DNA from 4 places in the Streptomyces noursei ATCC 11455 genome. Region 3 is predicted to be linked to each of the others. Evidence: riboswitches for the same ligand, from Rfam matches in the RefSeq annotation. Region 3 holds a riboswitch; each other region holds the start of a gene.

Region 1 (7,430 bases), 2.2 Mb from region 3:
GCCTGGAGGCGGTGGAGTCCGCGGTGGTCGTCATCGGCGCCTTCCGGGAGGCGGCCGAGCAGGAGGCCACCCTGGAGGCGGTCGCGGAGCGGCTGGAACGGGCGCTCAAACGGGAGGGCGGGCGCCGCGCCGGCCTCGATGAACAGGAGGGCTTCACCACGGCCGTCCTGGCGGAGATCCCCGCCGAGGACCCGTCCGTGCTCCGGGTCCTCAACCACGGCCACCCGCCCCCTCTGCTGCTCACCCCGGACGGCGGCCTCCGGGAGCTGGCCCCGTCCGTCGCCGCGCTGCCGCTGGGCCTGGGCGACCTGGGGGCCCGGCCGGGCCGTTCGGACCGGACGTTCTTCCCGGCCGGGGCGCTGCTGCTGCTGTTCACCGACGGGGTGACCGAGGCCCGCGACCGGGACGGGCGGTTCTACGACCCGTGCGCCCGGTTGCGCGGCAGCCTGTTCAGCGGGCCCGACGACCTGTTGGACGTGGTGGTCGAGGACGTCGCCCGGCACACGGGCGGCGGGCCCGCGGACGACATGGCGCTGCTGGCGGTCCAGCGGCCCCTGGACGGGTAGGCCGTCGCCGCGGGCCGGCCGCCGGTGCGCCGCGCGACCGGGCGGGCGCGCTACGACAGCGCGGAAGGGAGCCAGTGCACGCTGCGGCCGTGCGGGTCGGTCAGCGCGACCGGGCGCTCGTCCAGGGCGAGGGTCAGCAGCGGCGTGTCCGCCGCCCCCGGGGAGCGGTGCTCCGGCGCCGTGATCCACGGCAGCACGCTGTGGTGCTCCTGGGAGATCCAGTGGCCCCCGCCGTCCCGTTCGGCGAGCAGCGACCGGACGAGGTGGGCGAACTCCTCGCGCCGGGCGGGCGGAAGGTGGTTCAGCGCCGCGCTGTGGAACACCACCAGCGTCGCCCCGGGCGGCACTCGGGCGGCCAGCGCCGGCAGCTCGTCGATCAGGTCGCCGCGCACCACGGTGGGTCGGGGCGCGGTCCGCGCCGCCTCCACGGCCGCCGAGAGCCGCGCCGTACGGGCCTCGTCACCGGGCCAGACGAGGGCGCGCAGCCACCGCAGGTCGTCCGCCTCCCCGAGGGGGTCCAGCGGCGCCGGGTCGATGCCGCCGCGCCAGACGACCTCGGGCAGGGCGCCGGGCAGTGCCGCCGCGCCGCCCTCGCCACCGGGCGCGAACCCGCTCGCGCGGCAGGTGAACGTGACCGGGCTGTCCGCGGCACCCGGGACGTCCACCGCGCGGCCGTCCTCCTGGACGTACTGGTAGCGGTACCGGTCCGGGTAGAGGCACAGCCCCGCCGACGTCCCGACTTCCAGGAGGGCCAGCGGCTGCGGCATACGGGCCAGCAGCGGCAGCAGGGTGGCGCACCGGGCCGGCTCGTCGGACCGGGCGGAGCGGCGCATGATCACCGCGCGGACCTCGTCCCAGTGCCGGATCGTCCACTCGCGCCAGCGCCCGTATGCCGCCGCGCCGCGCGGCCCCCATTCCGCGTGCGGACCGTCGAGTTGGCGCACCGCGGCGAGCAGGAGGTCCGGCTGCTGCTTGTGGCCGGCCGGCAGCGAAGCCGCGAGCAGTTCGCAGAGCTCGTCGTCGTGGCTGATCCGGGCGGACAGCTCCTCGTGGGCGTCGGACCGTCCCCGGGCCTGTTGCCGGGAGAACTCCCCGTACCGGAGCGCCATTTCCTGCGGGGTGCTGACCGTGTTCCCGGCGTTTCCGGTGTTCGCGACGTTGACGACCATGAGGCGACGTTACCGTCCTCACTCTCTGTGATCGAGGTGCGTCCCTCCGCGTAACAAGTGGCGCACAATCGTCGCGAGATCGTTTGGCGGGGTGGTGTCAACTCGCCCAGGTTGCATCCGAATTGAGGGTGAAAGTCCCTGCTATGGGCCCCTGCGAGGAGCTTGCGGAACCCCCGTGGATTCAAGGGAACGCTTGGATTTCCCTCGTCGTCTCTATTACTGTCCGATAACGGAGCGCGGTCGTCCCAGCCGTCGCCAATGGCGGCACCGTGCGCCGACGCCGAATCCCGCACGCGCTGTTCCCGCATGCCCAGAACGTCTCCGAGTCACCCGCCCGAGCCGGCTGTTCGCACGACCCGACCCGTGTCCTCGACCCGCGTCGAGTCGCCCGGATCAACCGGTTTCGCGGGACCCGCCGGATCCGCCTGGAATTGCCGTGAATTGAGTCGAGGGAACCGGGGAACCACCCTCTTGGGGTGAATCGGGCGCCTCTCGCCAAGCGGTGCCCGTAGGAGACCTTCCTGCTCCGAACCCGTCAGCTAACCCGGTAGGCGAGAAGGAAGGAAAGGAGTGCGCCCCCGTGGCGTCCAACAGGCCCACCCCACACGGCCCGTCCACCTATGGCCTCGGTGGCCCCGCCGACTTCAGTGGCGCGGTCGGCTTCGGTGCCCCCGTCGGTCCGGCCGGTCCCTCCGGGGCCGGTGCTCCCGTCCAGCCGTCCCAAGTCCCGCCGATCGCCGGTGGGTTGAGGGAAGGGCAGCCGCCCCAGGAGCCGTTCTCCCGCGACCTCTCCCACGGCCAGGCGTCCCCGGCGCCCCAGACCTCGCCGCCGCGCCATCGGTCGGCACAGGGCGTGCTGCCCGGTGACGCGCCGTCCCCCGGCCTCGAAGGCGAGGGCGAGGTCCGCGGCGAAGGCGACGGGACCGGCGACGCGTGGCTCCCGGCCGACGAGTCGAGCGACGACGACGGGCCGCTCCGCGCGCTCCGCGGCAAGCACCGGGTGGCTAGGGCGCGCAGCGGCGGTCTCGCGCGCGGCGGCACGGCACTGGGCGTCGGTGTGATCGCGGCGGTCGGCGCGAGCGGGGTGGCCGCGGCCCAGGGTCGGCCGCCGGTGCCGATATCGATGCCCGACCCCGGCGGGGCGGCCGACGGCGACGGCACGGGCCAGGAGACCGGCACGGCGCTCGCCGCCTCCGCCGGCCCCTCCGTCGCCCCCTCCCGGACCGGCACCGCCCCCGACGAGGCCGCCCAGGACGCCCGGCCCGCGGGCGCGGCCGAGGCGCTGCGCAACCGCATCCTCCAGCAGGCCGACGTCCGGCAGGACGACGCCCCGCAGGCCGACGCCCCCCAGGACGCCGCGGAGCCGGAGGCCGGTACGGGCGCCGAGCACGCCGCCGCCCCGCAGGCGGACCAGGGCGCCCCCGGGCAGCAGGGGGCGGCGGAACAGGCCGGCACCGCCGAGGAGCGCACGGAGGCCGCGCCTCCGGCGGCGCAGGGGACCGCACCCCGGGCGACGGCGGCCGACGCCCCGGCCACACCGGCGGCCGACCACCGCGCCCACCCGACGCGGACCTTCGTCGCGCCGGTCTCCTCGTACACCCTCGCCGCCGGCTTCGGGCAGGCCGACGACCGCTGGGCCGCGGACCACACCGGACAGGACTTCACGGCCCCAACGGGCACGCTGGTCAAGGCGGTTCACGACGGGACCATCACCCAGGCGGGCTGGGCCGGCGGGTACGGCTACCGCATCGTCCTCACCCTCGACGACGGCACGCAGCTCTGGTTCTGCCACCTGTCCTCCATGGTCAAGACGACGGGCAGGGTCCACACGGGCGACGTGATCGGCCGGGTCGGCGCCACCGGGAACGCCACCGGTCCGCATCTCCACCTGGAGGTCCGCCCGGACGCCGGCGCACCGACGGACCCGGTGTCCTGGCTGCGCGACCGCGGGACCACCGTCTGACGGACCGGCCGGCCGCCCACACCCCGTGGGCGGCCGACGGGACCGATCGGGACGCGGGCCCCGGACCCCGGACGGCTGCGGAACGAGGAACAACTCCCCACGTCCTGACGTTGCAACGGGCATGACCGTGACACACGCCCAAGGCTCCGCCCCCACTCCGAAGTCGCTCGGTTCGTTGTCCGTCTCCACCCTCTGCCTCGGCGGCAACGTCTTCGGCTGGACCGCTGACGAGGCCGAGTCCTTTGCCGTTCTCGACGCCTACGTGGCCGGCGGCGGCAACTTCATCGACACCGCCGACGTCTACTCGGCATGGGTGCCGGGCAACAAGGGCGGCGAGTCCGAAACCGTCCTCGGCAACTGGCTCGCGGCCCGCGGCAACCGCGACGACGTCGTGATCGCCACCAAGGTCGGCGCCCACCCCGACCACAAGGGCCTGTCCGCCAGCACCATCAAGACCGCCGTCGACCTCTCGCTGTCCCGGCTGCGCACGGACCACATCGACCTCTACTACACCCACTACGACGACGAGTCCGTCGAGGTGGGCGAGTTCCTGACCGCCCTCGACGACCTCGTCGAGGCGGGCAAGATCCGCGAGATCGCCGCGTCCAACATCTCAGCCCGGCGCCTCCAGGAGGCGCTGGACTTCTCCGACCGCGAGGGCGTGGCCCGCTACGTGGCCCTCCAGCCGCACTACAACCTCGTCTCCCGCGACACCTACGAGGGCGAACTCGCCGACGTGGCCGCCCGCAACGGCATCGCCGCCGTCCCGTACTACGCGCTCGCCTCCGGCTTCCTGACCGGCAAGTACCGCCCGGGCGCCAGCGTCGACAGCGCCCGCTCGGCGAAGGCCGCCGGCTACCTCGCGACCGACCGCGGCCGCCGCGTCCTGGAGGCCCTCGACACCGTCGCCGCGGCCCACGGCGCCGAGCCGACCACCATCGCCCTCGCCTGGCTCGCCGCCCGGCCCACCGTCGCGGCCCCCATCGCCAGCGCGCGCACGGTGTCCCAGCTCACGGCCCTGCTGGCGGTCAACGAACTCGTCCTCACCGACGCCGAGATGTCCCTCCTCACGGAGGCATCGGCCTGACGCGGCACGGCGGTGCGGGGGCCCGCACAGGCCCCCGCGCCGCCGGCCGCCGTCGGTCGCGCGGACCCGGCCCGGCCGTCTCAGCCGCGGCGGTCCGCCACCGCCCACGAGGCCAGGGCGACGCCGCCGGCCACCGCGAACACCGAAGGCCACGCCCCGATCTTCTTGGCCAGCGGGTGCGACCCCGCGAACGCCGCCACATAGGCACCGCTCAGCGCGGCAGCCGCCTTCGTACCGGCCTTCTGCTGCCAGCCCCTGGCCGCCACCGCCCCGGCGGCGGCCAGCGCGACGCCGCCCAACGGCCGCTTCTTGGTCCACCGGGCCACGCCGTAACCGCCCACCAGGCCCGTGGCCGCCACCACGCTCGTCGGTATCCCAGCCATCGCAGATCCTCCCTTTCACGGACAACTCCCACGAGCCTACGCGCGCCCGCATCCCGCGCGCGGAGCACGGCCTGGGGGACGGTTCAGCGCGCGGCGCCGGGCGGCGGCGCGGCTTCGTGCGGCGGGGCCGGGGCCGGGTGGCGCGCCGCCGAGGCCGGGCCGGTTCCCGCCGCCCCGCCCGCCCACGCCTGGAGCAGCGCCGGGCCCGCCCACGGCCGGTAGTGCCACAGGCGCTCCAGGAGTTCGCGTTCCCGGGCGGCGAAGTCCGGCGGCGGGCCCGTCAGATGGGCCCGGCGGCGGTGGAAGGACAGGGCGGTGGCCAGCGCCGCGTAGGCGGTGACGGCGCGAGCGGCGGCCGGGCCGTGGGTGCGGCGGGCGATGTCGCGGGCCAGCGCGCGGGTCCGCAGCGAGGCGAGGGCGGTGGGCTCCGGTGGAGCGAGCCAGCCGGTGGCGGTGTACGGGGCGAGGTAGTCGCGCACCGAGCGCAGCTCCTGCCGCCGGGCCCACAGCGCCAGCCAGGTCAGGACCAGCAGCACCGGGACCATGAACACGCCGTAGACGGTGAGGAAGCCGGCGTCGCCGAGGTTGGAGGCGGCGTTCCAGATGCCGTGCAGCAGGACCGCGGTGGCCAGGCCGAAGAGGATGAGCGCGGCACGGGCGCCGCGGCGCCGCGGATAGCGGGTCGCGGCGATCCCGAACGCCAGCCCGGTGAGGATCGTGAAGAGCGGATGCGCGAACGGGGAGACCACGATCCGCACGAAGAAGGTGCCGGCGGTGAGGGAGCTCAGACCGGTGTGCCCCAAGGACTGGTCCTCGCCGAAGGCGCTGCCCAGATAGAGGATGTTCTCGGTGAAGGCGAAGCCGGTCGCGGTGATCCCGGCGATCACGATGCCGTCCGTGATGCCGTCGAAGTCACGGCGGCGGAAGCGGTAGAGCAGCACGACGGCGGCGGCCTTCATCACCTCCTCGACGATCGGGGCGATGACCGTCGAGCCCCATGCCTGGGCCTCGGTCGGCGACGCGGAGGCGATGTTGTTGGCGAGCCAGTCGGTGGCGAAGCCGTTGGCCAGGACCGCGACCAAGGTGGCCGCGCACGCCCCCCAGGCGAACGCGAACGCCAGATTCCGCCAGGGCTCGGGCTCGATCCGGTCCAGCCAGCAGAAGGCCGCGATCAGCAGGGGCACCGGGAAGACGGCTAGTCCGACGCCGACCAGGAGGCCCTCGGTGCCGGTCTGCCGCCGGACGATGCCGAGGATGAGCACGCCGGAGAGCGCCAGCAGCGCGGCCAGCGCGATGGCCCGGACGGTCTTGCTGTGCCAGGGCGCGGACCAGCGCCGGGGCCCGCGGTGGGCCTCGGCGGGTGTGTACGGCGGCGGGCCGGCTGGGTGCTCGGGGAGCGGCGGCAAGGACGGGTACACCCATCGACCCTAACGAGGGTGGGACAGTGCGGGCATGCGGGTTTGTCGGGCCGGACCGGCGCGGGCGGGTGCCTCCGGGGCCGGGGCCCCGGAGGGCGGCGGCCCTCAGCCCCGGCGGCGGAAGAGCAGGTCGTGCACGACGTGCCCCTTGTCCAGTCCCTGGCCCTCGAACCTGGTGAAGGGCCGGAAGTCGGGCCGGGGCGCGTAGCCGTCGTGCAGGTTCGCAAGCGTCGGCTCGGCGGAGAGGACCTCCAGCATCTGCTCGGCGTAGGGCTCCCAGTCGGTCGCGCAGTGCACCAGGGCGCCCGGTGCGAGCCGGGTGGTCGCCAGCGCCACGAACTCCGGCTGGATCAGCCGGCGCTTGTGGTGGCGCTTCTTGGGCCAGGGGTCCGGGAAGTAGACGCGCAGGCCGGCGAGGGAGGCCGGGGCGAGCATCTCGCGCAGCAGGATGATCGCGTCCCCGTTGGCCACCCGGATGTTGGACAGGCCGTTCCGCTCCGCGAGACCGAGCAGACTTCCCTGGCCGGGAGTGTGCACATCGCAGCCGAGGATGCCGGTGCCCGGATCGGCGGCGGCCATCTGCGCGGTGGCCTCGCCCATCCCGAAGCCGATCTCCAGCACGACCGGCAGCCCGCCGAAGAACGCGTCGAGGTCGAGGCGGGAGAGCCCGTCGACGTCCACGCCCCAGGTGGGCCACAGGCGGCGCAGCGCCTCGCCCTGGGAGGCGGTGACGCGGCTGCGACGGGGCTGGAAGGAGCGGATCCGCCGCTCGTGGTGCGAGCCCGCGGGGTCGGCCGCCGGTCCCGTCCCGTCGGGGAACATCGGCTTGCCGCGCCGGGGCACG
Region 2 (7,430 bases), 1.2 Mb from region 3:
CAAGGGCCAGATCTCGGGCGTCAACGGCGAGGTGTACGTCTGGCTGCCGCCGCAGTACAACGACCCCGCCTACAAGAACAAGAAGTTCCCGGTGGTCGAGCTGCTGCCCGGCTACCCCGGCTCCGCCAAGTCCTGGTTCGGCTCGCTCAAGGCCAACGAGCAGCTCGGCTCGCTGATGCAGAGCGGGGCGGTCAAGCCGTTCATCCTGGTGGCGCCGCGGACCAACGTGCTGTCCAACGCCGACAGCGGCTGCGTCAACATCCCCGGCAAGGTCAACGCCGACAGCTGGCTGACCGTCGACGTCCGCCAGATGGTGATCGACAACTTCCGGGCCGGCGACAAGCCGGACTCCTGGGGCCTGGCCGGCTACTCGGCGGGCGCCCACTGCGCCACCAAGCTGGCGCTCGCCCACCCGGACCGCTACCGCGCGGCCGTCGGCATGTCCGGCTACAACGACCCGGCCATAGAGCGTGATTCGCTCGCCGGCAAGGACCCCAAGCTGCGCGTCGAGACCAACCCGATGCACATCCTCAAGGCCGCCAACGAGGCCGGGAAGCCGCCCCGCACCGCGCTGTACATCTCGGGCGCGAGCGGTGACGGCTACCAGGCCGGCACGGGCCTCAAGGAGCTCGCGAAGAACCCGACGACGGTGACCGTCCAGCAGATCTCCTCGGGCGCGGGCGGCCACACCGTGCCGGTGTGGAAGCGCCAAGTGCCGGAGATCTTCCGCTGGTTCGGTCTGTACCTGCGGGGCTAGGGGCTGCCGCCCCCCGCTCGCTCGCCCGCCCGCCGGCCGGCGCCCCGACGCGTTCGTGTGGGGCTGTCCGGGCCGGACGGGCGGGTTTCTGCTCTGTGGGGCGTTCGCGCGGGGCGTCCCCTATGCCGGGCGGGTCGCGCCCGCGAAGGGCAGGCGGTCGAGCGGGGCGATCTCGACGGGTGTCCCCGGGTGCGGGGCGTGGATCATCTCGCCACCGCCGATGTAGAGGCCCACGTGGCTGATGCCGGAGTAGAAGAACACCAGGTCCCCGGGGGCGAGTCGGGGCCAGTCGACGCGGGTGCCGGAGGTGATCTGGGTGTAGGTCGTCCGGGGCAGGGTGACGCCGCCGGCCCGCCACGCGGCCAGGGTCAGGCCGGAGCAGTCGTAGGCGGCCGGGCCGGTCGCGCCCCAGGCGTAGGGCTTGCCGAGGGCGCCGTGGGCGAAGGCCACCGCCCGGGCGGCGCGGTCGCCGGGTGCCGGGGCGGGCGGCGCGGGTGCGGCGACGGCCGGTTCCGGGGCGCGCGGCAACGCGTACGCCGGGAGGCGCGGGGCGGCGGCCTCCGGGGAGCGCTCCGCGGTGGCGACGGGGTGGCCGCCGAGTCGGCGGACGCTGCCCAGCCGGCGGGCCCAGCCGGAGACCGCGGTCGCCTGGTGGCTCCCGGTGCGCTCCAGGACCGTGGCGCCGTCCAGGTAGCGCTGCGGGTCCGCGGCGAGCAGCAGCCCGGTGCGGGCGGCGCGGGCCGTACGGGGCCCGGCCGGCGGGGGTGCGAGCGGCGGCCGCTCACCGGCCGTGTGGTGCGACGCCATGGCGGCCGTCACTTCCTTCCCTGCGGGCGGATACGACCGGCGGGGTACGGGCCCGGTCGCCTGCAGGAGGAAGCTAGGCCCGGTGTCGCCGTCGGGAACCCCCTTGCCCGGCATTGCCCGATTCCGACCGCCACCGTGCGGGGGATGACCGGCCCCAAGGTCGGGGGAGGGCCGAGGGGCGGTGGGCCCTGACCGAAGCGGGCATCACGGGCGCCCTGCCGGAAAGGGCGTGCTATGGGGCGGATACGATCCAGCACTATGGACGTAGTAATCAATGTCTTCGTCGCCCTGCACATCATCGGCATCGCCTCCCTCCTGGGCGGCTTCCTGACCCAGATGAAGGCGATGGGCGCGGGCACCGCCCGCTTCGTGCCGGCCATGCTGCACGGCGCGCTGACGATGCTGGTCACCGGCATCGTCCTGGTCGGCCTGAACCAGATGCAGGACCACTCGCTCAACAACATCAAGATCGGCGTCAAGATGGCCGTCCTGGTGGTGATCCTGGCGCTGGTCTACGTCAAGCGCGACGAGGAGAAGCTCCCCAAGCCGCTCTTCGGCGCGGTCGGCGGACTCACCATGCTCAACATCTTCATCGCGGTGCTCTGGACCTGAGCCGCCCGCCCCGCCCCGGGCCCCGCATCGCCGCAGCGACGACTCACCGCGCGGTCATCCCGCTCCGTACTTCCGGAGACGGCGGATGACCGCGCGGTGGCGTGTGGGGGGTGGTTCATGACGGGCGCGGGGCGCCCGTGCGCCGGCTACGCGGGCCGGACGCTGCCGTAGATCGGCATGCCGTAGATCGACTCCACCCGGACGCTGGCGCCCGGGTGCGGGGCGTGGATCATCTCGCCGCCGCCGATGTACATCCCGACGTGGCTGATGTCGTTGAAGAAGAACACCAGGTCACCGGGTTGGAGATCGCTGCTGGAGACCCGGGTGCCGACCTTGACCTGGTCCCAGGTCGTGCGCGGCAGATCGACCCCGGCGGCCCGCCAGGCGGCCTGCGTCAGCCCCGAGCAGTCGTAGGAGCTGGGCCCGGTCGCGCCCCAGACGTACGGCTTGCCTATCTGGGAGCGGGCGAAGGCGAGCGCCTTCCCGGCCTTGGTGGAGTACGAGCCGCTGTCGGAGGTGCCGCCCCCCGAACCGGTGCCGGTACCGCCGCTGGGCTGCTGCTGGCGCTGCTGGGCCTCCTTGCGGGCCTCCTCGGCGGCCTTGCGCTGGGCCTCCGCCTCCTTCTGGCGCTCCAGTTCGGCCAGCCGCGCCTTCTCCTGGGCGGTCAGCCGGGACAGCAGCTGCTGGGCCTCGGCCAGCTTGGACTGAACGTTTCGCTTGGTCTGCTTCAGGGTCTCCTGCGACTGCTGGAGGGCCTCCAGGCTGTGGGTGGCCTCCGCCCGCTGACGGGCGGCGGTCGCGGCCTGGTCCTCGTAGTCGGTGATCGCCTGCTTCTGCCGTCCGGTCAACTGCTCCATCAGGTGGTTGCGGTCGACGAACTGCTGCGGGTCCTTGGCGAGCATCAGCTGGGCGGTGGGGCTGATCCCGCCGGCCTGGTACTGCGCCGAGGCGAACGCGCCCAGCCGGCGGCGGGACTCGTTCATCTTGTCCGCGAGCCGGGCCGCCTCGTCGAGGAGGCGGTTCACGGTGCGCTGCTGGCCGTCCGCCTTCTCCTTGGCGCCGTTGTACTTCTGGGTGGCCACCTCGGCCTGCCGGTAGAGGTCGTCGACCTTCTGCTTGACCTCTCCGATGGAGGGCTGCGGCGCATTCGGGGCGGCGTTCGCGGTCTGCGAGAGCAGCGTGACCGAGGCCAGCGCCGCGGTGGTGAGCCCGGCCGCGGTGCGACGGCCGCCGGGCGTGGCGAGTATGGGGGTGCGCGGCTTGCGATGGGACGCCAAGGCCGGCGACTCCTTCCGTGGACCGCCTACCGGGTTAGCTGTCGGGTTCGGGCGGTGTGCTGACGGAAGGCTTGCCCTACGACCGCTGCGTCCGCCTGGCGACGGGCCGCACCGGGTCGATTCACCCCAGTGGTGCTTGTGGGTCCCCGGCTCCGGGTGCCTGACGGCAGGACCGGACTCGGCGGAGGCGGCCCGTGCGGACGCTGTCGTCCGCGGGGACAGCGGGCTGCCCGAGCGAGACCGTAGCCAACGCGTGTGGCTTCTGTGAAGGCTGATGTTCGATATGCCCGAAACCTTTTCGTGACCTGAAGGTGGGCGTCGCCACGTTTCCGGGCACGAGCGCACAAGTCGCCGCCCCCGCCGGCGCGGTACCGGGGCAATCCGCCACTCCGGGACCGGTTGTCAGTGCGGCGGCCTAGACTCGGTGGGCGATGAGCAGCCTCTTTGACGACAGCTTCCTGGCGGACCTCGGCCCCCCGGACGAGGAGCCCCCGCCCCCGCCCGAGGACGAGCCCGGCCCGGCCCCCGAGGACGTGCCCGCCGACCTCTTCGGTGGGAAGTTCGACGCGCCCATGACCAGGGAGTCCTACTACCGCGACGGTGCCGCCCGCCCGGCCATCGACCCGGCGGCGCTCCTGGAGGGGCTCAACGACCAGCAGAAGGCCGCCGTGGCGCACAGCGGCAGCCCGCTGCTGATCGTCGCCGGCGCCGGCTCCGGCAAGACCCGGGTGCTCACCCACCGGATCGCCCACCTGCTCGCCGAGCGCCACGTCCACCCCGGCCAGATCCTCGCGATCACCTTCACCAACAAGGCCGCGGGCGAGATGAAGGAGCGCGTCGAGGAGCTGGTCGGCCCGCGCGCCAACGCCATGTGGGTCTCCACGTTCCACAGCGCCTGCGTGCGGATCCTGCGCCGGGAGTCCAAGAGGCTGGGCTTCACGTCGTCCTTCTCGATCTACGACGCGGCCGACTCCAAGCGCCTGATGGCCCTGGTCTGCCGCGACCTCGACCTGGACCCCAAGCGCTTCCCGCCCAAGTCCTTCAGCGCGAAGATCTCCAACCTCAAGAACGAGCTCATCGACGAGGAGACCTTCGCCGGGACGGCGGCCGACGGTTTCGAGAAAACCCTGGCCCAGGCGTACGCGATGTACCAGGCGCGGCTGCGCGAGGCCAACGCCCTGGACTTCGACGACATCATCATGACGACGGTCCACCTGCTCCAGGCGTTCCCGGACGTCGCCGAGCACTACCGCCGCCGCTTCCGCCACGTCCTGGTCGACGAGTACCAGGACACCAACCACGCCCAGTACACCCTCGTCCGCGAGCTGGTCGGCCCCGGCACGGTCGACACCCCCGCCGCCGAGCTGTGCGTGGTCGGTGACGCCGACCAGTCGATCTACGCCTTCCGCGGTGCCACGATCCGCAACATCCTCCAGTTCGAGGAGGACTACCCGGACGCCACCACGATCCTGCTGGAGCAGAACTACCGCTCCTCGCAGACGATCCTCTCCGCCGCCAACGCCGTCATCGAGCGCAACGAGAACCGCCGCCCCAAGAACCTCTGGACGGACGCCGGCGCCGGCCCCAAGATCACCGGCTATGTCGCCGACACCGAGCACGACGAGGCCCAGTTCGTCGCCGACGAGATCGACCGGCTCACCGACGCCGGCGACGCCAAGGCCGGCGACGTCGCGGTCTTCTACCGCACCAACGCCCAGTCCCGGGTCTTCGAGGAGATCTTCATCCGGGTCGGGCTGCCCTACAAGGTCGTCGGCGGCGTGCGCTTCTACGAGCGCAAGGAGGTCCGCGACATCCTCGCCTACCTCAGGGTGCTCGCCAACCCCGAGGACGCCGTCCCGCTCCGCCGGATCCTCAACGTCCCCAAGCGCGGCATCGGCGACCGCGCCGAGGCCATGATCGAGGCCCTGGCGCTGCGCGAGAAGATCACCTTCCCGCAGGCGCTGCGCCGGGTCGACGAGGCGTATGGGATGGCCGCCCGCTCCGCCAACGCCGTCAAGCGGTTCAACGCCCTGATGGAGGAGCTGCGCACGATCGTGGAGTCCGGGGCCGGCCCCGCCACGGTCCTGGAAGCGGTCATGGAGCGCACCGGCTATCTGGCCGAACTCCAGGCGTCCACCGACCCCCAGGACGAGACCCGGATCGAGAACCTCCAGGAACTCGCCTCCGTGGCCCTGGAGTTCGAGCAGGAGCGCGGCGAGGGCGCGCCGCCGGAGGGCGCCGCCGCGGGCCCCGGCACGCTCGCCGAGTTCCTGGAGCAGGTCGCCCTGGTCGCCGACTCCGACCAGATCCCGGACGAGGACGAGGAGGGCTCCGGCGTCATCACGCTGATGACCCTGCACACCGCCAAGGGCCTGGAGTTCCCGGTGGTCTTCCTGACCGGCATGGAGGACGGCGTCTTCCCGCACATGCGGGCGCTCGGCCAGACCAAGGAGCTGGAGGAGGAGCGCCGGCTCGCCTACGTCGGCATCACCCGCGCCCGCGAGCGGCTCTACGTCACCCGCTCCACGATGCGCAGCGCCTGGGGCCAGCCCTCGTACAACCCGGCCTCCCGCTTCCTGGAGGAGATCCCCGACGCGTACGTGGAGTGGCGGCGCACGGGCCCCGCGACGCCGTCGGCGTCCATGGGCGGCCTGTCGTCGCGCGGTTCCTCGGGCGGCGGAGGGCTCGGCGGCGGCATCGGGGCGTCGCTGTCGTCGGCGCGTGCCAAGGGGCCGAGCGGGTTCGCGACCCGGCGCGCGGCGGACCGCCCGGTGGTCGCGCTGGCCATCGGCGACCGCGTCACCCACGACAGCTTCGGGCTCGGCACGGTCGTCGCCGTCAAGGGCAGCGGGGACAACGCCGAGGCGACCATCGACTTCGGCGGCGAGAAGCCCAAGCGGCTGCTGCTGCGGTACGCACCGGTGGAGAAGCTCTAACCGCGCGGGCAGCGGGAACGCGCAGGGGCCTGCCGCGGTGTGCGGCAGGCCCCTGCGCGCTCGTACCGGGGATTCAGTACGGGTTGAGGTCGTGGGAGCGGAGCCACGGTATCGGGTCGATCGCCGAGCCGCCGCCCGGCCTGACCTCGAAGTGCAGGTGCGGGCCGGTGGAGTTGCCGGAGTTGCCGGAGTAGGCGATGGTGTCGCCGGCCTTGACCGTGCCGGAGCGGATCTTGGTGCTGCTCAGGTGGCAGTACCAGGTCTCGGTGCCGTCGGGCGAGGTCACGATCGCCATGTTGCCGTAGGCGGAGTTCCACTGGGTGCGGACGGTGCCGTCGGTGGCCGACATGACCGGGGTGCCGTAGCTGACCGGGAAGTCGATGCCGGTGTGCACCGACATCCAGTTCACCCCGGCCTGGCCGAAGAGCGCGCTCAGACCGTGCTGGGTGACCGGCAGGACGAACTTGGGGCGCAGCGCCTCCTTGCGGGCCGCCTCTTCTTCCTTGCGCTTGCGTTCGTCCGCCTGCCGTTGCTTGAGGTCCAGTCGCTCCTGGGTGCGGCTGGCCCGCTCGCGGAAGTCCTGGGCGCTGGCACTGAGTCCGGCGAGCTGGCTGTCGAGCTTCTTGTTGGCCGCAGTCGTCCGCTTCGCGGCACCGGCGTCCGGTGCGGCCTGGGTCGTCGTGCCGTCCTTGTCGTCCCCGCCGAACTGGCTGACCGAGGCCGCGGCCGCCGCGCAGACGCCCATCGCGGCTACCGAGGGCACCGCGACGGTCAGCAGCGCCGAGCGCTTGGCCTGGCGGCGCCGGCCGCGACCGCGGACCGCCTTGCCCGCCGGGGGACCGTCGACCCGCAGGGGGGCGTCGTCGTCCGGGACGGCGGTGACGGGCATCGCCTGGGTCATCGCGTCGGCGATCGACGAGGGGTCGGGCGCAAGGGCCTGGGTGGCGGACGCGTCGGTGGCGTCGTGCTCGTCGGCGGCGCAGGCGGTCGCGGGGGCGAACGCCGCGAGGGGCTGGTCCCACAGGACGGTGTCCTCGACCG
Region 3 (7,430 bases):
ACAGCGAGATCGAGCGGCTCGTCCGCAACCGCCTCGATGAGATCCCGCACGAGCTGGCCAACCCGGCCCGGCGTGCCGCGATGGCGCTGTCGAAGGAACTGTTCCCGGCCACCTCCCGGATGTCCCGGCCCCGCCAGGGCACCGAGGAGACCGTCGCGAGGATCGACGCGGCCGCCGTCCGCGCCTTCTACGACGCGCATGTCCGGCCCGCCACCGGCACCGCCGTCATCGTCGGCGACTTCACCGGCGTCGACCTGGACGCGGCGCTGGCCGACACCCTGGGCGCCTGGACGGGTTCCACCGCCGAGTCCCCGAAGCCCTCCGCGGTCGTGGCCGACGACGCGGGCCGCGTGGTGATCGTCGACCGCCCGGGCGCCGTCCAGACGCAGCTGCTCATCGGGCGGGTCGGCGCCGACCGGCACGACCAGGTGTGGCCCGCCCAGGTGCTCGGCACGTACTGCCTGGGCGGCACTCTCACGTCCCGGCTGGACCGGGTGCTGCGCGAGGAGAAGGGCTACACCTACGGGGTGCGCTCCTTCGGGCAGGTGCTGCGCTCCTCCGCCCCGTCCTCGCCGGAGGGGGCCACCGGCGCCGCCCTGCTCGCCATCAGCGGGTCGGTGGACACCGCGTCCACCGGGCCGGCCCTCCAGGACCTGTGGACGGTGCTGCGCACCCTCGCGGCGGAGGGGCTGACGGACACCGAGCGGGACGTCGCGGTGCAGAACCTCGTCGGTGTCGCGCCGCTGAAGTACGAGACCGCCGCGGCCGTCGCGGGGACGCTGGCCGACCAGGTGGAGCAGCAGCTCCCGGACGACTACCAGGCGCAGTTGTACGCCCGGCTCGCCAAGACCGGCACGGTCGAGGCGACCGCGGCGGTCGTGAGCGCCTTCCCGGTGGACCGGCTGGTGACGATCCTGGTCGGTGACGCGGCGCAGATCGCCGAGCCCGTCAAGGCGCTGGGCATCGGCGAGGTGACGGTCGTCAGCGGCTGATCCCGTCGGGTGACGGGCGGTCAGCAGACGGCTCGTCACTTATCGACAAAGCGGCTCCCGTGGTGGTCACTTGCCACGGGAGCCGCTGTGTGTGTGCGCGTCGGGTGCGTGACTTCCGAGGCGCGCACGGCTCCGTGGGATCACGCTCCGCGGGCGGTCGGAGATGCCCGGCCGGTTGTGTCGGTTGCCCGTTTCGCGTGTGGCGTGGCGCACAAAAGTCCGGTTCTGTTTGCCGATTGAAAGTTGTCCCGATTAGCGTCGGTCCGGCTGTTCGTCACAAGTCCGCCGCAACAGTGGCACCGGACAGTCATCGCCGAGTCCCCGTACGGCGCGAGCCAGGGGAGCCGGGGACCCACACGTCCCTTGGGGTGAATCGGGCGCCTCTCCGGAGGAACCCGTAGGAGACCTTCCTGCTCCGAACCCGTCAGCTAACCCGGTAGGCGAGAAGGAAGGAAAGGACCAGCCAGTACATGGCGTTCACCCGTGCCACCGGGAAGCACCGCCGCGCGACCCGCACCGCCCGTACCACCCGCAACCTCGCCGGCATAGCCACCCTCGCCGCCTCCGGTGTCGTCGCCTCCGTGGCGTCGCCCGCGCTGGCCGCCACGGGCGAGGCGGCCCACCACGACACCGGCCTCCAGCAGGCCGTCGTGATGGGTGACGAGCTCGCCGTCCGGATCGAGGCCCAGGCCGACGCGCAGCAGGCGGCCGCCGAGGCCACCGTGGCCCGGGCGAAGGCCGAGGCGGAGGCCCTGCGGCTGGCCGAGGTGGCGAAGAAGAAGGCCGACGAGGAGCGCGCGGCCAAGGTGCGCGCCGCCCGCGAGGCCGAGCGCAAGCGCCTCAACACCTTCGTCGCCCCCGTCACCGGCTCCTACGTCTCCACCGCGTACAAGGCGTCCAGCGGCCTGTGGTCCTCCGGCAGCCACACCGGTATCGACTTCCACGCCGCCTCCGGCACGTCCGTCCACGCCGTGGGCTCGGGCACCGTCGTCGAGGCCGGCTGGGGCGGCGCGTACGGCAACAACATCGTGATCAAGATGAACGACGGCACGTACACCCAATACGGTCACCTGTCGTCGATCGGGGTGACGGTCGGCCAGACGGTGACCCCCGGGCAGCAGATCGCCCTCTCGGGCAACACCGGCAACACCACCGGCCCGCACCTCCACTTCGAGGCGCGGACGGGCCCCGACTACGGCTCGGACATCGACCCCGTCGCCTACCTGCGCGCGCACGGCGTCACCGTCTGACCTCATCCGGATCTCTCCGCCGCAACACCGTCCCCCGGAGCCCCGGCCCGCCACCCTGGTGGGCCGGGGCTCCGTCGTCCCCCGGGGCCACCGGCGCACCGCCCGCCCGGAGGCCCTGTGCACCGGCCGAAAAGCGCCGGTGAATTCACGACATGCTGAGGGAAAACTCTCCGCGTTCGAATAGAGTCGGAGAAAGTCGCCGACGGGGCGGCACTTTTTCGCAGATTACGGCGGAGGCACGGACGATGCGAGGCCATATTTCCGCGCATGCGGTGTGCACAGCGATTCGCGACGACATCGTCTCCGGCGTACTCGCGCCGGGGAGTCGGCTGATCGAGGACATTCTCGCCGCGCGCTACGGCGTTTCCCGGGTCCCCGTGCGGGAAGCGCTGCGCACCCTCCAGTCCGAGGGATTCGTCACCACCCGCCACCACGCGGGCGCCTGCGTCGCCGAACTCGACGAACAGGAGGCCGCCGACCTCCTCGACATCCGTGCCCTCCTGGAGCCGCTGGGTGCCGCCCGCGCGGCCGCCCGCCGCAGCTCCGCCCACCTGAAGGTGTTGCGCGGCCTGGTACGGCTCGGCCGGGAGCGGGCCCGCCACGGCCACCCCGCCGACCTGCGCCAACTGGACAGCTGGTTCCACGAGACGCTCGCCCAGGCGACCGGCAGCCCCAGCCTCACGGCACTGCTCACCCAGCTGCGGCGCAAGATCGAGTGGATGTACGTGGTGGAACCGCCGACCCGGGTCACCGACTCGTGGGACGAACACGGTGCCGTGCTTGACGCGATCGCCCGGGGGGACGCGGAACGGGCCCGTGCCCTCATGGTGGCCCACATCGAGCGGTCGCTTCCCGTGTACCGGCTGCGGCGCGCCGCTCCCGTGGTGAGGGAGCCGAAACCAGCCGTCAACACGGCACGCGCCCGCGCTTAACAATCGCCCCGTATACAAAGAGATGGCGTAGCGGAATTGCCGCGATGGGGAAGGAAGGCGAACGGGGCGGGAGGGGTGGGGCGGGATAGAGCGGAGAGTTCGTGCTTCGCAACCCCGCAACCCCTGATTCGGTATTCCGTTTTCGGGAATCCAGTCTCGATCGAGAATTCTGCAGGCTGAAGGAAAAGAGCTCCGACCGGGGACGGGTATTCCTGGACGCCCTGAGCGATGCATGGCGGGGCGGGGGATTCGCGAAGCACTGTCCCGCGCCCTAACGGCTCGCCGCCCGCCCTCTCCGGCCGCCCGCTTCCGGCCCGGCAGCGTGACGCCGGCCGCCGAATCCGCCTCCCGTCGCGGTCCCGGGTGACGTGAGACTCGACGGCCCAAGAAGGACTGCCGCCGCGCCGCCGCCCAAGCAGACGACCCCGCCGCAGTACCCGGTTGTCCCGGTCACCGCGGCGGGGCCGCATGAGCAGAAGGGTGAGTCGGGACGTGGGGCCCCGGTGCTCCTCAGACGGTCTCGGGGAGCTCCTCGAGGCCCTCCGCGACCAGCTTCGCCAGACGGTCGAGCGCAGCCTCGGCACCATCGGCCTCGGAGGCCAGTACGATCTCCTCGCCACCCTGGGCGCCCAGGCCCAGAACCGCGAGCATGGAGGCGGCGTTGACGGGGTTGCCGTCCGCCTTGGAGATCGTTATCGCGACACCGGAGGCGGTGGCCGCTCGGACGAAGATCGACGCGGGGCGGGCGTGCAGGCCCTCGGCCCAACCGACATTGACGCGGCGCTCAGCCATGGTGTTGCCCTTCAAAGTCGTGACTGTTGTCTAGACCATTCTCGCACGGTGCCAGGTGTGGTCCCGCGGCACTTCCGTCCCGGCCTCCCGTCCGGGTTGTTCGGCTCTCTTCCGGGCCGTCGGTCCCGCTGCGGCAGGGACCGGGAAATCGAGCGTACGCACGTCGAGCCCGTTGTCGGCGGCCCGCCGTACGCTGTCCGCATGCAGATGCCGCCGGATCATGCGTACCCGACCCACTGGGAAGCCGACGTGGTGCTGCGCGACGGCGGCACCGCACGCATCCGGCCCATCACGCCCGACGACGCAGAGCGGTTGGTCTCCTTCTACGAGCAGGTCTCGGACGAATCGAAGTACTACCGCTTCTTCGCCCCGTATCCCCGTCTGTCCGACCGCGACGTCCACCGGTTCACCCACCACGACTACATCGACCGGGTCGGCCTGGCCGCCACGGTGGGCGGCGAGTTCATCGCCACCGTCCGCTACGACCGGATCGACGAGCGCGGGCTGCCCGCCAAGAACCCCGACGACGACCAGGCCGAGGTCGCCTTCCTCGTCCAGGACGCCCACCAGGGCCGCGGCGTCGCGTCCGCCCTCCTGGAGCACATCGCCGCGGTCGCCCGCGAGCGCGGCATCCGTCGGTTCGCCGCCGAGGTCCTGCCCGCCAACACCAAGATGATCAAGGTGTTCACGGACGCCGGCTACACCCAGAAGCGCACCTTCGCGGACGGCGTCGTCCGCCTGGAGCTCGACCTCGAACCGACCGAGCAGTCCATGGCCGTGATGCGCGGCCGCGAACAGCGCGCCGAGGCCCGCTCCGTCCAACGGCTGCTCGCCCCCGGCTCGGTCGCCGTCATCGGCACCGGCCGCGTCCCCGGCGGCCTCGGCCGCACCGCGCTGCGCAACATCCTCGACGCCGGCTTCACCGGCCGCGTGCACGCCGTCAACCACGCCTTCCCCGAGGGCGTCCGGCACCTGGAGCCCGAGGGCGTCCCCGCGGCCCGCACGCTGCGCGAGATCCCCGAGCCGGTCGACCTGGCGGTCATCGCCGTCCCCGCGGCCGGCGTCCCCGACGTCGTCAGGGACTGCGGTGAACACGGCGTCCAAGGGGTGCTGGTCCTCTCCTCCGGATATGCCGAGGCCGGCGCCGAGGGTCGCGAGCGACAGCGCGCCCTGCTCCGCCAGGTCCGCTCGTACGGCATGCGCCTCATCGGCCCCAACGCCTTCGGTCTGCTCAACACCGCCCCCGACGTCCGGCTGAACGCCTCCCTCGCCCCCCGGATGCCCGGCGCCGGCCGGATCGGCCTGTTCACCCAGTCCGGAGCGATCGGCATCGCCCTGCTCAGCGGACTGCACGCGCGCGGCCCCGGCGACGGCGGCATCGCCGGCATCTCCACCTTCGCCTCGACCGGCAACCGCGCCGATGTCTCCGGCAACGACCTCCTGCAGTTCTGGTACGACGACCCGCACACCGACGTCGCGATCCTCTATCTGGAGTCCATCGGCAACCCCCGGAAGTTCGCCCGGCTCGCCCGCCGCACCGCCGCCGTCAAGCCCGTGGTGGTCGCCAAGGGGGGCCGCCATCACGGCACCGCCCCCCTGGGCCACGCCGTGCCCACCGTCCGGGTCCCCGACAGCACCGTCGCCGCCCTGATGCGCCAGGCCGGCGTGATCCGCGTCGATACCGTCACCGAGCTGATCGACGCCGGACTGCTGCTGGCCTCCCAACCACTGCCGGCCGGCCCGCGCGTCGCCATCCTGGGCAACTCCGAATCGCTGGCCCTCCTGGCCTACGACGCCTGCCTCACCGAGGGACTGCGCCCGCGGCGCCCCCACGTGCTGCCCTCCGCGGCGACCCCGGAGGACTTCCGCGCCGCCCTCGCCGAGGCGCTCGCCGGCGACGGCTGGGACGCCGTCGTCGTCACCGCCATCCCGTGGGTGGGGGAGGAAGGCACCGCCTCTTCGGGCGGGAGCGAGGGCGCCGCGCTCGCCGACGCCCTGCGCGCCGCGGTCGCCGCCGACCCGGGCAAGCCGGTCACCGTCGTCCACCTCGCCATGGACGACCTGGCCGAAACGCTCGCGGCCCCGCCCGGGCCCCACGACCCGCACGTACCCCAGGAGCCGACCGCCCCGGCACAGCGCCCCACTACGGAGCGGCCCCCCGCCCCGCCCCGCCCGCCGGCCCCCGGGTACGCCCCGGACCGGGCACCCGCCCCAGAGGCCCGACAGGCCGCCGCCCCCGAGACCCCGGCCCGCCCCCGTCCCGTCCACATTCCCGCCTACCCCGCCGCCGAGCGCGCCGTCCGCGCCCTCGCCGAAGCCGTCCGGTACGCCGCGTGGCGCCGGTCCGCCGCCGAGCCGGGCCGGGTTCCCGAGTACGACGACATCCAGGAGGCGGCGGCCGGCGTCGACATCGAGCGGCTGCTCGACCGGCTCACCGGCGACGTCGCCCCCGGCCGCTCCGTCGCGCTGCCACCCGCCGACGCCGAGGCGCTGCTGGCCCGCTACGGCATCCACACCCGCCCCTCGCTCCCGGCTCCCGACCCGGACGCCGCCGTCCGCGCCGCCGCCCGGCTCGGCTACCCGGTCGCCCTCAAGACCACCGCCCCCCACCTGCGGCACCGCGCCGACCTCGGCGGCGTCCGCCTCGACATCGCGAGCGAGGCCGAACTCCGCCGCACCTATGCGGAATTGACCGACTTCCTGGGCTCTCCCGAAGAGCTCCGGCCGGTCGTCCAGTCGATGGTGCCGCGCGGCGTCGACACCGTCGTCCGCGCCGCCATCGACCCCGCCGCCGGCGCGGTCCTCTCCTTCGGGCTGGCCGGTGCCCCCTCCCAGTTGCTGGGCGACATCGCCCACCGTCTGATTCCGGCCACCGACCGCGAGGTCACCGAGCAGATCCGGTCGATCCGCAGCGCCCCGCTCCTGTTCGGCTGGCGCGGTTCCCAGCCCGTGGACACCGCCGCCCTGGAGGAACTGCTGCTGCGGGTGTCCCGGCTCGTCGACGACCACCCCGAGGTGGTCGCCGTCGACCTCGAACCGGTCGTCGTCGCCCCGCACGGCCTGGCCGTCCTGAGCGCCTCGGTCCGGCTCGCCAGACCGCCCGCGACCACCGACCTGGGCCCTCGCCGGCTGCCCGTCTACTGAGGGTCTCGCGGCCCGGTGCGCCCCGTAAGATGGACCCCATGGCTAAGACCGGTACGACGACCCAGGGGCTGCGCGCGGCGATCGAGCGCAGTGGCTATTACCCGACGCTCGTGGCCGAGGCGGTGCAGGCCGCGGTCGGCGGCGAGCCGGTCGTGTCGTACCTCGTCCACCAGGAGACGACCTTCGACGCCAACGAGGTCCGTCGCCACGTCACGGTCCTGGTCCTGACCGGCACCCGCTTCATCGTCAGCCACACCGACGAGCAGGCCGCCGACGCCACCTCCCCGTCCCCGTACGCCACCACGTCCACGGAGTCCGTC
Region 4 (7,430 bases), 2.8 Mb from region 3:
GGCTCTGGGGGTGGGGTGGGGCGGGTGTGCCACCGGTTACGGTCGATAGGTGCAGCAGACGCCCGACGCCCGCCAGGAGACCCGGTCCGACTCCCACCCGGAGGCCCGGTCCGACGCCCGTCCGGCGGGCGACCCGCCCACCGGTTGCCCGGTGTCCCCGTCTCCGGCCGCCGCCGGCCCCACCCCCGCACTCTTCTCCTGGGAGTTCGCCGCCGACCCGTATCCGGCGTACGCCTGGCTGCGCGAGCACGCGCCGGTGCACCGGACCCGGCTGCCCAGCGGTGTCGAGGCGTGGCTGGTCACCCGTTATCCGGACGCCCGGCAGGCGCTGGCCGACGCCCGGCTGTCGAAGAACCCGGTGCACCACTCCGAGGCCGCCCGCCAAAAGGGCAAGACGGGCATTCCGGGCGAACGCAGCGCCAACCTGATGACGCACCTGCTGAACATCGACCCGCCGGACCACACCCGGCTGCGCCGCCTGGTCTCCCAGGCGTTCACCCCGCGCCGGGTCGCCGCGTTCGCGCCGCGCATACAGGAGCTGACCGACCAGCTGATCGACGCCATGATCGAAAAACAGCACGGCGCGCGGCGGGGGAGCGCGGACCTCATCCACGAGTTCGCGTTCCCGCTGCCGATCTACGCGATCTGCGATCTGCTCGGCGTCCCGCCCGAGGACCAGGACGACTTCCGCGACTGGGCGGGCATGATGATCCGGCACGGCGGCGGGCCGCGGGGCGGGGTCGCCCGCTCCGTCAAGAAGATGCGGGCCTATCTGGCCGAGCTGATCCACCGCAAGCGCGGCGCGCTCGGCGACGACCTGATCTCCGGCCTGATCCGGGCCTCCGACCACGGCGAGCACCTCACCGAGAACGAGGCCGCCGCTATGTGCTTTGTATTGCTGTTCGCCGGATTCGAGACCACGGTCAATCTGATCGGCAACGGCATCTATGCACTGCTCCGCCACCCCGCCCAGCGCGAACTGCTCCAGAAGTCGATCGCGGCCGACGACACCGAGCTGCTCGCCACCGCCGTCGAGGAGTTGCTCCGCTACGACGGGCCGGTGGAGCTGGCCACCTGGCGGTACGCGACCCGGGACCTGACGCTGGGCGGAGCGCGGATCGCCGAGGGGGAACCGGTCCTGGTGGTGCTGGCCGCCGCCGACCGCGATCCGGCGCGCTTCGACGAGCCTGACGTACTCGACCTCACGCGGCGTGACAACCCGCACCTGGGATACGGACACGGCATCCACTACTGCCTCGGCGCACCCCTTGCGCGCCTCGAAGGGCAGACCGCGCTCGCCACTCTGTTGACCCGGCTCCCGGACCTCCGACTTGCGGCGGAACCTGATGATTTGCGCTGGCGCGGCGGGCTCATCATGCGCGGACTGCGCACGCTGCCGGTGGAGTTCACGCCCGAGCCGTCCTGACCGGGGCGCTGACCAGGAACGGCCGCGTAATTGACGCTCCGTCAGCTACGTAATCATTGCGTGATCTCCGCTACACCGACTTGTGACTGCCCGTGACCCCGGCTACCTTTCCTCCGACGATCGAGGTCGGCCACGGGCTGCCGCACGGCACCCCTTCCGCCGCCGATCCGACAACTCAACCGCCGCGCGAAAGGCAACCGCATGCGTTCCGGGAACGGCCGGCATCGTCGCCCCCGACAAGCACCGGCCATCTTTGTCACGGCAGGAGTGACCGGCGCGGGCCTGGCCCTGCCGCTGTTCACCGCGGGTGGCGCCCACGCCGCCGACACGGCGACCTGGGACCGCGTCGCGCAGTGCGAGAGCGGCGGGGTGTGGAGCGCCGCCACCGGCAACGGCTTCTACGGCGGTCTCCAGCTCACCCAGGAGATGTGGAACGACTACGGCGGCACCGCCTACGCCTCCCGCCCCGACCTCGCCAGCCGCGCCCAGCAGATAGCCGTGGCCGAGGCGATACTCGACGACCGCGGCCCGGACGCCTTCCCCAGCTGCGCGGTGAACGCCGGACTGACCAAGGACGGCCGCAAGCCCCGCGTCGACCCGGGCCCCACCAGCCGCCCCTCGCCGCGGCCGACGCACGGCCACAACGGCGGCGGCGCCTCCGACGACGCGGGTGACGGCTCCGACACGGCGGGCGGCGACCAGGCCCAACCGGGCCCGGCCACCCGGACGCCGGAACCGTCCGGCGGTGACTCCGGCACGGACCGCGGCCCGGACGCCGGCAGCGGCTCCGACGCCGGCGCGGACGGCCCGCACGCGCCCTCGGCGACCCCGGAGCCCTCGGGCTCCTCGTCCGCCTCGCCCGCCCCGTCCGACTCCGGGGCACCCACCGGCTCCCCGTCGGGCTCCCCGTCCGATTCCCCGTCGGGAAGCCCGTCCACCTCGCCGGCGGACCCGGCGGATCCGTCCGTGCCGTCCGACCCGTCGGGCTCGACGGACCCGGCCGACCCGGCGTCGCCCGCCCCGTCCGACTCCACCGCGCCCGGTGGCCCGGACCGGTCCGGCGCCCCCGCCACGCCGCCCGCCGCCGGCAAGCACCGCGGGACGCCCGGCGACGGTACGGAGGCCGGCGACGGCCGGGACGGCGGCCGCGGCCGGCACGCCTCCCGCGGCGGCGAGGCGCCCCGCACGCCCCCGGCGGAGGCCGGCAGCTACCGCGTGCGCCCGGGTGACAACCTGTCAGAGATCGCCGTCAGCCATGACCTGCCGGGCGGCTGGCCCGCGCTCTACCACCGCAACCAGGACGTCATCGGCTCCGACGCGGACCTGATCCACCCCGGTCAGATGCTCGACCTCGGGCGGACACAGGGGTAGTTACCGGCAGTTCGCCGTCTTTCGCGGCGTTTCGTAAAAGTGAGATATGGCTCTCGTTGCGGGGGATGGGTCCGGACCTGTCCCCCGTTGCCATACCGGGGCCTACCTGCGGAAATGACTCGCGCGGTGATCAAAAACGGTCAACTTGGTTCAGAAGATGGGGTTTGAACACCAACAGGGTTACTGCTTACGGTCAGGACCGCTCGCCAAAGCGGGCCCTTCGATCGCACGCCGAGTCCTGCCGGCGGTCGGAGTCGACGACGCGCAAGCGCCGAAGGCAGGAGCGGGGGACCCAAGGTAAGTGCCGACCCCGCCCGTGAGAGCGGGTCAGTCGGCTTGGGGTGAAGCCGTGTGTGCAGCACACACGGCCGGGCAGCTCACACGGCCCGAACCCGACAGCTCACCTCGTAGGCGTCGGTGAGGAAACGAACGCACGATGCTGATCAACAAGGGCAAGCACCGCCGCAGCTCCAAGGCCGTCCGCGTCGCCACGCTGGCCGGTGTCGCCGGCGCCGCCGTCGCCGTTCCGCTGATGGGCGCCACCTCTGCTTCCGCCGCCTCGGTCGCCACCTGGGAGAAGGTCGCCCAGTGCGAGTCCAGCGGCAACTGGTCGATCAACACCGGTAACGGCTACTACGGTGGCCTGCAGTTCTCGAACTCCAGCTGGGCCGCCGCCGGTGGCACCAAGTACGCGGCCCGCGCCGACCTGGCCACCAAGGAACAGCAGATCGCCGTCGCCGAGAAGCTGCTCGCCATGCAGGGCCCGGGCGCCTGGGGCTGCGCCGCCGCCGGTGGTCTGACCTCCGGTGGCCCGGCCGCCGACGTCAACCCCTCCGGCTCCACCGTCAAGAAGAGCCAGGGCACCGAGGCCCGCAAGCAGACCGAGGGCTCCACCAAGAAGTCCGCCCCGGTCCGCGAGAAGGCCGAGAAGAAGGCGGAGAAGGCCCAGCCGGCCGCCCCGCAGCACTCGCACCGCTCCGGTGACACCTACACCGTCAAGTCGGGCGACACCCTCGCCAAGATCGCCAAGGCGCACGGCACCAACTGGAAGGCGCTCTACGCCGCCAACAAGTCCGTCGTCGGCGGCAACCCCAACCTGATCTTCCCGGGCCAGAAGCTCAGCGTCTGAGCCGTACCGGCCACCTGAGAGACCCGCGAGAGCTGCCCCGCCGCGGCGCGTACCCCCGAGCGCGCCGTGGCGGGGCTTCTCCGTTGCCGGGCCCGGTCGCCCCCCGGCACGACGTTCCCCGCATAGCGAACAGTGCCCCGAAACCTCCTGTGAACTGGGGCTTTGTTCTGCTTGTTGGGTTTTTTCGTCCCACGGAGCGGGCCACGGGCGAGCGGATCCCCCCGGGGCCGTTAGGCTCATGCCGAGAACTCCAGACACCCCTGAAGGAGACAACGTGCCGTCCATCGACGTCGTCGTAGCCCGCGAAATTCTCGACTCGCGAGGTAATCCCACGGTCGAGGTCGAGGTCGGCCTCGACGACGGCAGCACCGGCCGTGCCGCCGTCCCGTCCGGCGCCTCCACCGGCGCCTTCGAGGCCATCGAGCTGCGGGACGGCGACCCCAACCGCTACCTCGGCAAGGGCGTGGAGAAGGCCGTCCTGGCCGTCATCGAGCAGATCGGCCCGGAGCTCGTCGGCTACGACGCGACCGAGCAGCGGCTGATCGACCAGGCGATGTTCGACCTGGACGCCACCGACAACAAGGGCTCGCTCGGCGCCAACGCCATCCTCGGCGTCTCCCTCGCCGTCGCGCACGCCGCCTCCGAGGCCAGCGACCTGCCGCTGTTCCGCTACCTCGGTGGCCCGAACGCGCACGTGCTGCCCGTCCCGATGATGAACATCCTGAACGGCGGCTCGCACGCCGACTCCAACGTGGACATCCAGGAGTTCATGATCGCCCCGATCGGCGCGGAGTCCTTCTCCGAGGCGCTGCGCTGGGGCGCCGAGGTCTACCACACCCTCAAGAAGGTGCTGAAGGCCAAGGGCCTGGCCACCGGCCTGGGCGACGAGGGCGGCTTCGCCCCCAACCTCGGCTCCAACCGCGAGGCCCTGGACCTGATCCTGGAGGCCATCAAGGAAGCCGGCTACGCCCCCGGCCAGGACATCGCGCTCGCGCTGGACGTCGCCGCCTCCGAGTTCTACAAGGACGGCAAGTACCAGTTCGAGGGCAAGGAGCGCTCCGCCGCCGAGATGACGGAGTACTACGAGGAGCTGGTGGCGGCCTACCCGCTGGTCTCCATCGAGGACCCGCTGTTCGAGGACGACTGGGCCGGCTGGAAGGTCATCACCGACAAGCTCGGCGCCAAGGTCCAGCTGGTCGGCGACGACCTCTTCGTCACCAACCCCGAGCGCCTGGCCCGCGGCATCGAGGAGGGCTCCGCCAACGCGCTGCTGGTGAAGGTCAACCAGATCGGCTCGCTGACCGAGACCCTGGACGCCGTCGAGCTGGCCCAGCGCAACGGCTTCAAGTGCATGATGTCGCACCGCTCCGGCGAGACCGAGGACGTCACCATCGCCGACCTCGCCGTCGCCACCAACTGCGGCCAGATCAAGACCGGCGCCCCGGCCCGCTCCGAGCGTGTCGCCAAGTACAACCAGCTGCTGCGCATCGAGGAGATCCTCGACGACGCGGCGGTGTACGCCGGCCGCAGCGCGTTCCCGCGCTTCAAGGGCTGAGGCCCACCCACACCACCGTCCGGCTGAGCTCCCGAGGACTCGACAACGGAGCAAAGCCGGGGTGAAGCGCAGCGTCCCCGGCACCGGTCCCGTACCGTTGCCGGGGACGTACGTCATGACGACCGCCGTGACGACGTCAGGACGGAAGCTGAAGGGGAGGCGAGACGACGTGCCCGCGGACCGGTTCTCCACCGCGACCCGGCTCAAGGCGCTCGGCGAACAGGCCGCCGCCCGCGTCCACCGCGCCAAGCGACGGCCCCGCCGCAACCGCCTCACCGGCCGGGCCGCCCTGCTGGCGCTGGTGATGTGCTCGCTGGTGGTCGCCCTGGCGTACCCGATAAGGCAGTACATCTCCCAGCGTTCGGACATCGCCGACCAGCGCCGCAAGGCCCAGGACGCCGCCGCCGCGCTCGACCGGCTGCGCGACGAGAAGGCCCGCTGGCAGGACCCGGCCTACGTCCGGCAACAGGCCCGCCGGCACCTGCACTACGTCATGCCGGACGAGACCGGGTACATCGTCCAGGACGGGACCGGGGTCCGCGCCGCGCCCAAGGGAGCGGCGGCGGCCCAACGCCCCTGGTACGACAAGCTCTGGGAAGACGCGGACCGCGCGGACGGCGCCGACCACGCCGCCACCGCCCACGCCCGCGACACCACCGCCGTCACCAAGCGGTAGCCCGCACCGGCGGGCAGCGGCGAGACTGTGTACGGGCGGGCCCGCACACGGCCGTACGGCACGCTCTCGCCGTGCTTCCGCCCGGCCCGTTCGTCACTCACCACCGGCCCTCACCGAAAGCGCACATGGACACGCCCCCGCCCCAGACCGAGCCCACCGAGCCCACCGCCGCGGACATCGCCGCCTTCAAGGAGCAGCTCGGCCGTCCGCCGCGCGGCCTGCGCGCCATCGCCCACCGCTGCCCCTGCGGCCAGCCGGACGTCGTCGAGACCGCACCGCGCCTGGAGGACGGCACCCCCTTCCCCACGCTCTACTACCTCACCTGCCCGCGCGCCGCCTCGGCGATCGGCACGTTGGAGGCCAACGGCGTGATGAAGGAGATGACCGAACGGCTGGCGGCCGACCCGGAGCTGGCCGCCGCCTACCGCGCGGCCCACGAGGACTACATCCGCCGCCGGGACGCCATCGAGGTGCTCCAGGGCTTCCCGAGCGCGGGCGGCATGCCCGACCGGGTCAAGTGCCTGCACGTGCTGGTCGGCCACTCGCTGGCCGCCGGCCCGGGAGTCAACCCGCTCGGCGACGAGGCGCTGGCCATGCTGCCCGAGTGGTGGAAGAAGGGCCCCTGCGTGAGCCCGTGCGGGGAGACCGTCGAGACCGACGAGGGAGCGTCCGAGTGAAGCGTGTCGCCGCTGTCGACTGCGGTACCAACTCCATCCGCCTGCTGGTCGCGGACGTGGACCCGACCACCGGCGAGCTGAAGGAGCTCGACCGCCGGATGCAGATCGTCCGGCTCGGCCAGGGCGTGGACCGCACCGGGCGGCTGGCGCCGGAGGCGTTGGAGCGGACCTTCGCGGCCTGCCGGGAGTACGCCGCGGTGATCAAGAACCTGGGCGCGGAGCACCTCCGCTTCGTGGCGACCTCGGCCTCCCGCGACGCGGAGAACCGCGCGGACTTCGTCCGCGGCGTGGTGGACATCCTGGGCGTGGAGCCCGAGGTGATCACCGGCGACCAGGAGGCGGAGTTCTCCTTCACCGGCGCCACCAAGGAGCTGACCGGCCACCCGCACATCGAACTCCCCTACCTCGTCGTGGACATCGGCGGCGGCTCGACGGAGTTCGTGCTCGGCGGGGCCCACCCGTCACCCGCCACCGCCCTCGCCGGAGATGCTGCGCATCGCAGCTCTGTGAGGGCCGCCCGCTCGGTGGACGTCGGCTGCGTGCGGATGACCGAGCGCCATCTGCTCCACGACGGTCACATCACGGACCCGCCCACC

Evidence for each region. Region 3 has a riboswitch for cyclic di-AMP ahead of SNOUR_RS11760 (M23 family metallopeptidase). Riboswitches for the same ligand answer to the same signal wherever they lie in the genome.
Region 1: another riboswitch for cyclic di-AMP. It lies ahead of SNOUR_RS21455 (peptidoglycan DD-metalloendopeptidase family protein); the one in region 3 lies ahead of SNOUR_RS11760 (M23 family metallopeptidase).
Region 2: another riboswitch for cyclic di-AMP. It lies ahead of SNOUR_RS16565 (C40 family peptidase); the one in region 3 lies ahead of SNOUR_RS11760 (M23 family metallopeptidase).
Region 4: another riboswitch for cyclic di-AMP. It lies ahead of SNOUR_RS23875 (transglycosylase family protein); the one in region 3 lies ahead of SNOUR_RS11760 (M23 family metallopeptidase).

The regions. Positions count from the first base shown of each region.
Region 1 covers NZ_CP011533.1:5,064,877-5,072,306, forward strand. Annotated here, with positions in the region: gene SNOUR_RS21445 (PP2C family protein-serine/threonine phosphatase) at 1-566, shown strand, start outside; gene SNOUR_RS21450 (DUF2332 domain-containing protein) at 617-1,735, opposite strand; cyclic di-AMP (ydaO/yuaA leader) riboswitch at 2,158-2,304, shown strand; gene SNOUR_RS21455 (peptidoglycan DD-metalloendopeptidase family protein) at 2,316-3,698, shown strand; gene SNOUR_RS21460 (aldo/keto reductase) at 3,820-4,785, shown strand; gene SNOUR_RS21465 (hypothetical protein) at 4,866-5,168, opposite strand; gene SNOUR_RS21470 (PrsW family intramembrane metalloprotease) at 5,252-6,586, opposite strand; gene trmB (tRNA (guanosine(46)-N7)-methyltransferase TrmB) at 6,692-7,430, opposite strand, start outside.
Region 2 covers NZ_CP011533.1:3,983,267-3,990,696, reverse strand. Annotated here, with positions in the region: gene SNOUR_RS16580 (alpha/beta hydrolase) at 1-757, shown strand, start outside; partial or broken gene SNOUR_RS43005 (C40 family peptidase) at 878-1,471, opposite strand; gene SNOUR_RS16570 (hypothetical protein) at 1,823-2,176, shown strand; gene SNOUR_RS16565 (C40 family peptidase) at 2,323-3,453, opposite strand; cyclic di-AMP (ydaO/yuaA leader) riboswitch at 3,462-3,647, opposite strand; gene pcrA (DNA helicase PcrA) at 3,885-6,389, shown strand; gene SNOUR_RS16555 (M23 family metallopeptidase) at 6,463-7,430, opposite strand, start outside.
Region 3 covers NZ_CP011533.1:2,820,028-2,827,457, reverse strand. Annotated here, with positions in the region: gene SNOUR_RS11765 (M16 family metallopeptidase) at 1-992, shown strand, start outside; cyclic di-AMP (ydaO/yuaA leader) riboswitch at 1,294-1,449, shown strand; gene SNOUR_RS11760 (M23 family metallopeptidase) at 1,463-2,242, shown strand; gene SNOUR_RS11755 (GntR family transcriptional regulator) at 2,488-3,174, shown strand; gene SNOUR_RS11750 (HPr family phosphocarrier protein) at 3,685-3,966, opposite strand; gene SNOUR_RS11745 (bifunctional acetate--CoA ligase family protein/GNAT family N-acetyltransferase) at 4,168-7,110, shown strand; gene SNOUR_RS11740 (DUF5998 family protein) at 7,149-7,430, shown strand, end outside.
Region 4 covers NZ_CP011533.1:5,609,732-5,617,161, forward strand. Annotated here, with positions in the region: gene SNOUR_RS23865 (cytochrome P450 family protein) at 152-1,426, shown strand; gene SNOUR_RS23870 (transglycosylase family protein) at 1,694-2,797, shown strand; cyclic di-AMP (ydaO/yuaA leader) riboswitch at 3,057-3,226, shown strand; gene SNOUR_RS23875 (transglycosylase family protein) at 3,234-3,926, shown strand; gene eno (phosphopyruvate hydratase) at 4,165-5,481, shown strand; gene SNOUR_RS23885 (FtsB family cell division protein) at 5,651-6,157, shown strand; gene SNOUR_RS23890 (DUF501 domain-containing protein) at 6,283-6,834, shown strand; gene SNOUR_RS23895 (Ppx/GppA phosphatase family protein) at 6,831-7,430, shown strand, end outside.